Linked DNA regions of Thermotoga maritima MSB8. The protein of the gene in region 2 interacts with the protein of the main gene of each other region in a pairwise test. Links are inferred from orthologs where the notes say so. Each region holds a gene or a part of one and is shown on either strand. Other genes may lie near its edges. The genes, in order: TM_RS06290 and lpdA.

Evidence for each region.
Region 1: the proteins of lpdA (region 2) and TM_RS06290 interact in binary tests that used the Escherichia coli proteins (3 or more experiments, as listed by UniProt). The link is inferred for Thermotoga maritima MSB8 from one-to-one orthologs.

What each region holds. Positions count from the first base shown.
Region 1 is NC_000853.1:1,263,955-1,267,186, forward strand. The notes cover bases 295-3,204. They hold TM_RS06290 (ATP-dependent helicase), read right to left. Parts: upstream 2,768-3,204; coding sequence 821-2,767; downstream 295-820. Other genes in these bases: TM_RS06285 (radical SAM protein), read left to right, coding at 295-816; TM_RS06295 (divergent PAP2 family protein), read right to left, coding at 2,777-3,145; ychF (redox-regulated ATPase YchF), read right to left, coding at 3,138-3,204. Outside these bases: more of TM_RS06285, read left to right, coding at 1-294; more of ychF, read right to left, coding at 3,205-3,232. UniProt on the Escherichia coli protein: A helicase with DNA-dependent ATPase activity. Unwinds DNA duplexes with 3'-5' polarity. Translocates on single-stranded DNA with 3'-5' polarity. Initiates unwinding more efficiently from a nicked substrate than double-stranded DNA.
Region 2 is NC_000853.1:399,008-402,272, reverse strand. Bases 48-2,990 are described here. They hold lpdA (dihydrolipoyl dehydrogenase), read right to left. Parts: upstream 2,223-2,990; coding sequence 873-2,222; downstream 48-872. Other genes in these bases: TM_RS01925 (FAD-dependent oxidoreductase), read right to left, coding at 2,627-2,990; TM_RS09770 (carboxymuconolactone decarboxylase family protein), read right to left, coding at 2,393-2,602; TM_RS09775 (carboxymuconolactone decarboxylase family protein), read right to left, coding at 2,268-2,396; TM_RS01940 (endonuclease III domain-containing protein), read left to right, coding at 234-896; TM_RS01945 (nitroreductase family protein), read right to left, coding at 48-205. In the rest of the region: more of TM_RS01945, read right to left, coding at 1-47; more of TM_RS01925, read right to left, coding at 2,991-3,265. UniProt on the Escherichia coli protein: Lipoamide dehydrogenase is a component of the glycine cleavage system as well as of the alpha-ketoacid dehydrogenase complexes.

The DNA.
Region 1 (3,232 bases), 860 kb from region 2 along the record:
AGGCTCTCCTATATAACAGGCTCTCACAGGAAGGCCTTCCTTCACTGGTACTACGATCCCCATCCAACGAACTGCGTCGCACTACCTATCTGTCCGGAAAGAGAACACAGGGGCTTTTACAATTTCGCAGTCTTCTTCGCAGGATGCAACCTCGACTGCCTCTTCTGTCAGAACATAGATCACAAGTACATGGTGAAAGACGGAAGGATATCCGAAGGAAAGATCGTGGACATCGACGAACTCGTTGAGATAGCTATGAAACCACGCGTCTCCTGTGTGTGCTTTTTCGGGGGAGATCCCACTCCCTGGACTGTGTTCGCACTGGAGTTTGCCGTGAAGCTGGGAAATCGCCGAAGGATCTGCTGGGAAACGAATGGTCTTGCTCATCCCAGGATCATGGAGAGGATGGCCAGAGTCAGTCTTGAAAGTGGTGGCATAGTCAAGATAGACTGGAAGGCCTTTTCACCGGAGGTTTATGAAGCGCTGACCGGAGTTGACGGGAAGAGTGCCGTTAGAAGAATCATGGAGAACGTGCAGCTGGTTTCCTCCATGGGTAAGGGAAGAGAAATACCACTTCTTGTTATCAGTGTTCTTGTAATACCTCACTACATCGACGAAAAGGAAATAGAAGGAATCGCAGGGTTCATTTCATCGGTGGATCCAGAAATTCCCCTTGTTCTCCTTGCGTTCGCTCCTCAGCACCTGATGAGCGATCTTCCAACCACCAGAAAACATCACATGGAGAGAGTGAAACAGAAGGCACTCGAAAAGGGTCTGAAGAGGGTGTTCGTGGAGAACGTTTGGCTTCTGAGCTAAAGTCTCATTTCACTTCCCAAAACTCGACGAGTTCAAGCGGTATTCTGTCAATGAAATTCTCTCCGCTTCTCATGATGAACCTGTTTCCGCGGTATGGGTAGGAGGTTCCGGTGACCTGGTAGGAAATATACAGCTGTTCCTTTGCTCTTGTTATGGCAACGTAGAAGATCCTCTCTTCCTCATCGAGATTCCCTTCGGATATCGCGAAATAATTCGGAAAGTCTCCGGGATTCACAGAGATGACAAAAACGACTCTCCACTCGAGCCCTTTTGCCTGATGAACGGTGGTGAGAGTGACCTTTCCCTCTTTTTGAGAGATTTCTCTTTCTATTTCAACGTTTTCCGTCACAGCAAGATCCGTCAGGAAGGATTCGAGACTTGTGTAGCGAGACGCTATTTCAACGAGCCTTTCCAGATCCATCTCCCTTTCACGGAAATCAGGATACCTCGCTTCCAGATATTCGGAATAAAAAGAAGACAGGACGCGCTCTATCATTTCCCCAGGAGAATCGAGCTTTCTGATCTGATCGAGAATATCGATAAACCTGCTGTACTCACCACTGAAACTCACTTTCTTCAGTTCCTGGAAGGGATCCAGACCTTCTTCCACGTAAGCGCTGGCGAGATCCGCTATCTTCGAAGCCGTTCTGTCACCGATCCCGTAGAAGAGTTTTGCAGCCCTCAACCAGGCGGATTTGTCTCTCGGATTTTGAACGATTCTGAGAAAAGAAAGAACGTCCTTCACGTGGGCGCTCTCGGTGAATCTGGGACCAGACAGCACACGGAAATCTATTCTACTTCGAACGAGTTCCATCTGAAGTTCCAGAGAGTGCGAATGTGATCTGTAGAGAACGGCGATTTCTTCTGGTTTGAACCCTTCTTCTATTAACTCGAGAATCCTCTGAGACACGAACCTCGCTTCTTCATATCTATCCCAGGTCTTGACAACAACGGGTTTCATGCCATCTTTCTTTACCGGCTTCAGTTCTTTTGGAACGGATTTTCTCGGGAGCATGGCGTTTATGAATTTCACAATACTTTCCGTGCTTCTGTAGTTCGTCTGGATCTTGAAGATCTTCGTTCCGGGAACTCTTATGAAATCCTCGACGTTTTCGTATCTTGCCCCTCGAAAGGAGTAAATACTCTGGGCGTCGTCTCCAACCGCCAGGATGTTGCCGTGTTTCGACGAGAGGTGTTCCACTATCTTGTACTGAACGTAGTTGGTGTCTTGGAACTCATCCACGAGTATCCAAAGGAATCTTTCCGCCTCTCGATCTCTTATTTCTTTGTTCTCTTCGAAGAGTCTGTAAGCGTAGAAGAGAAGGTCTTCGTAGTCCACCACGTTCTGAGAGCGTTTTTCCTGCTCGTAGAGATCGAAGATCTCCGAGATTTCTTCCTTCAAGTCCAGAAACTTTGGATTCTTCACTACGATACTTTCCCTCAAAGATTTGAGAGTATTTTTCATGTAAGAATATATAGCCATCAAAACAGAGGGCTGGGGAAAGTTTTTTCTCTCTTCTTTACTCTTTCTTTCGAGGTACTTGCTTCTTGCATGCCTCATGAGGCTCTCCGCGTCTTCTCTGTCTAGGATAGAGTAATTTCGTTCCAAACCCACGTAAGGTGCGTACTTTCTCAAGAAGTGGTTGCACACATGATGGAACGTTCCGGCGAGCATCTCAGAAAGCTCTCTTCCGGTCACCGCCTTTGCCCTCTCCACCATTTCCCGCGCCGCTGCTCTGGTGAACGTGACCAGAAGAATCCTGGAAGGATCCACACCGTTCGCCAGAAGATAGGCGATCTTGTACGTGATAACCCGGGTTTTCCCAGACCCCGGGCCTGCTATTACGATGCATCTTCCCTCTGATTCAACGACTGCTCTTCTCTGTTCCTCATCCAGATCTTCCAGAAAAGAAAGATTCGCTTCCCTGGGTCTTATCCGGTATTCTTTCATCCCTTCACCTCACCAGAGATGGAGCCGCGCGGGGAAAATGTGGGCGATGAGCATTCCGAGTCCAAGGCCAGCGAGCGCCTCCAGAAAGTTGTGCCCCAGATCCTTCTTCACAGCCGGTCTCAGAACAATAGCGTCCATGAATATGATCACAAGGAAAATGGCGGCGATGGAGGTGTAGGGAGAGTCGAATCCCGTGCTCCGGGCGAGTGACCACGCAAGGCCAGAAACGGTGGCTACATGACCGCTGGGCATACCACCGTAACTCTTCAGCATCTTCACGTCTCTTTTGATCAGAAACTTTATGAACTGAGCTGTCAGAAAAGAAATAACAGCCGTGGTGAACGGCGTGCTCCGAAAGATCTTCCAGACGTCAAGCACGGAATAGGAAATGGATCACATCCCCCTCTCTTACAATGTAATCTTTTCCATGTGTTTCCACAGCTCCAGCTTCACGTGCTTTTTTCA
Region 2 (3,265 bases):
CCTCTGCAGACATTTGTGCATGAGGGTGGATCTCCGCGATTTTCTTTTTTGTTTCTTCGTTTCTGATAACAACGAAATGCCACGGTTGTTGATTGCACGCGGAAGGAGCGTGCATGGCGGCACGGATGATCTCTTTCACCAGCTCGTCCGGAACATCCTTTTTCTGATACTTTCTGATACTCCTTCTCCTGTAGATGATGCTCATCTGGTTCACCCCCCGTATAATTTTAAGTATGAGACTGACAGAACTCTACAGAAAGTTACTGGAAATACACGGATCGGTTGGGAAATGGTGGCCCGGAACACCTGAGGAAATCGTAATAACAGCAGTTCTCACCCAGAACACGAACTGGAAGAACGTTGAACGTGCCATGGAAAACATCAAAAACGAAGTCAAAGGAAACAACCTGCTGAAAGAACTGGATTCTCTTCCCGAGGAGAAAGTAGCAGAGCTCATAAGACCAGCGGGGTTCTTCAACATCAAAACAAAGCGCCTCAAGGAACTGTTGAAATTTCTCAAAGAATACAACTACAATCTATCTCGTCTGAGAGATCTTCCAACACATATTTTACGAGAAAGACTCCTCAAAATAAAAGGCATCGGCAAAGAAACCGCCGATGCCATTCTGCTCTACGCCCTGGAAAAACCGGTTTTCGTTGTTGACAGCTACACAAGAAGACTTTTGAAGAGAATCTTCAACATCGAGCTGAACGACTACGACGAAGTGCAAAAGCTTTTCATGACTCACTATCCAGAAGATGTTCGTCTTTACCAGGAGTTTCACGGGCTTATAGTGGAACACGCGAAAAAATTTTGCAGCAAAACTCCGAAGTGCGGTGTCTGCCCTTTAAAGAAAGAGTGCTGCCATGTATCACAGATGAATGGGTTTTCCTGAGACCCCTTCAAGAGCCCCGAGTATGGTTTCTGTCAAAGTCGGATGCGGGTGAATGGCTTTCTCCAGATCTTCCGCTTTCATCCTGAACTTCACGGCTATGACACCTTCCATGATCATATCGGTAGCCGATGGTGAAACGATGCTCATGCCGAGAACCGTTCCGTCTTTCTTGTCCGCTATGACCTTGGCAAACCCTATGTTTTCAAGCATCGTTCTTGCCCTTCCGTTTGCGGAGACTGGGAACTTGGAGATCACAACTTCTTCGGGGTTCACGTCTTTTTCTCTCACACCGACAGATGCCACTTCCGGAGAGGAGAAGATGATACTCGGAACGGCCGAGTAATCCATTTCTTCCTCTTCTCCCGCGATGTTCTTTGCAGCGACTATTCCCTCGTACATGGCCACATGAGCGAGCATGATTCCACTTCTGATATCTCCTATCGCGTAAACGTTTTCCACGTTCGTTCTCATCCTGCTATCAGTGACGACTCCTTTTTCTATCTTCACTCCGAGAGCTTTCACGTCCTCCGGTATGTTGGGCTTTCTTCCTGCGGCGAGCAGGACCTTTTCTGCCTTAAGGGTTTCTCCATTTTCGAGTGCGACTTCAAAGCCGTCATCGACTTTGCTCAGGGAGGAAATTTTTGTTTTTTCCAGGATCTTAACACCCTTCCTTTTGAGGGCCTTTTTCACTTCTTCTGCCACATCTGAGTCTTCATAGGGGAGGATGTGTTCTGCGATCTCAACGATCGTCACATCCACACCGAAAGAACCGAAAAACGTCGCGAATTCAACTCCGATGACACCACCGCCCACTATCACAAGCGACTTTGGAAATTCTTTCAAATTGAACACGTCATCACTCGTCCAGACTCCGTCGATATCGAAGGGAGAAAACACGGAGGGAACGGATCCGTGTGCGAGAACAAGATTCTTTGCTTCCAGTTTCTCTCCCGTTTCCTGGACAACAACCGTGTTCTTGTTTTCCACGACGGCCGTTCCTTTGAAGACTTCAACCCCATTCTTTTTCAGCAGGTACTCTATTCCCTTTCTTGACATCATCACACTCTTTTGAACGTGTTTCATTATGGCGGCGACGTCGTATTCGACTCCTGAGACTTTCAAGCCGTACTTTGAAGCTTTCTCTTTCATTTCATCCATGAGATGGGAGACTGTGAGCATCGCCTTCGTTGGAATGCATCCCCTGTTGGTACAGGTTCCCCCGAGGGCATCTTTTTCGACAAGTGCGACCTTCTTTCCAAGCTGTGCGAGTTTTATAGCGCAGACGTAACCTCCGGGTCCTCCTCCTATGATCACAGCATCGTACATGTTCGTCCCCTCCTGAGAAAACCCCTCCCGAAGGGAGGGGTGATGTTATTTTCCGAGGAATTCGAGGGCGATTTCGTATGCCTTCAAACCGTACATGAGTGCTGGGCCACCGCCCATACAGACTGCCACTTTGATTGTGTCGAGGATTTCTTCTTCTGTTGCTCCTGCTCTCACAGCGGTCCCGCATGCCAGACGATACACGGTTCACATCTCACTGCCACAGCTATTCCAAGAGATATGAGTTCCTTCGTTTTTGTGTCGAGTGCTTTCGGGCTTTCAGCCGCGTGAACGTATTCTGCGAACTTTCCGATCTCAGGTGCCTTTCCGATGATTTCCTGAAGCTGCTTCTGAATCTGTTCCAGTTTTTCTTTCGCTGCCATGAGCAACACCTCCATATGAGAAATTTATAATACCATTTCAGCCGCTTTCGCCAGTGGATACACCGTTGGAGCGGATGTGAGAAGTGGATGGGTCCCGATCTGCATGGTGAACAGATCGTTGGCTGTGATGCCTTTCTGTATGCCGAGGCTTATTAGGTTCACTATCTCACCGACGCTCTTTCCACCACACACCTGCGCACCGAGCAGGATCTTGCTGTCTTCCGAGAAGATGAGTTTCACCACGAGTTTTGAGGTATCTTCGAACTTTCCAGGATGTCTGTCTGGTGCCTCTGCCTTTCCAACGACAACTTCGAATCCTTCTTCCTTCGCTATTCTCTCCGTTATTCCCACAGAGCCGAAGGCCTTGCTTCCTATGACGGTCGAGTACGCGTTCAGAGAACCCTTGTTCGTTCTGATCACCTTCAGACCGTACAGGTTGGACGCTGCAATTCTGGCATCAAAAACAGCAGCGGAGGCAAGCATAAGTCTGGAAGGCTTTCCAGTGAGGAAGTCTTTGTGCTGTACGCAGTCGCCTGCAGCGAAGATATCAGGTTTTGAAGTTCTCATGTACTCATCCGTTTCTATGAAGCCGAGTTCTGTCACCTTGAGTCCGAGTTTTCTGGCGAGTTCAGAATTCGGTTTGTAACCCGTTGCGAGCACGAC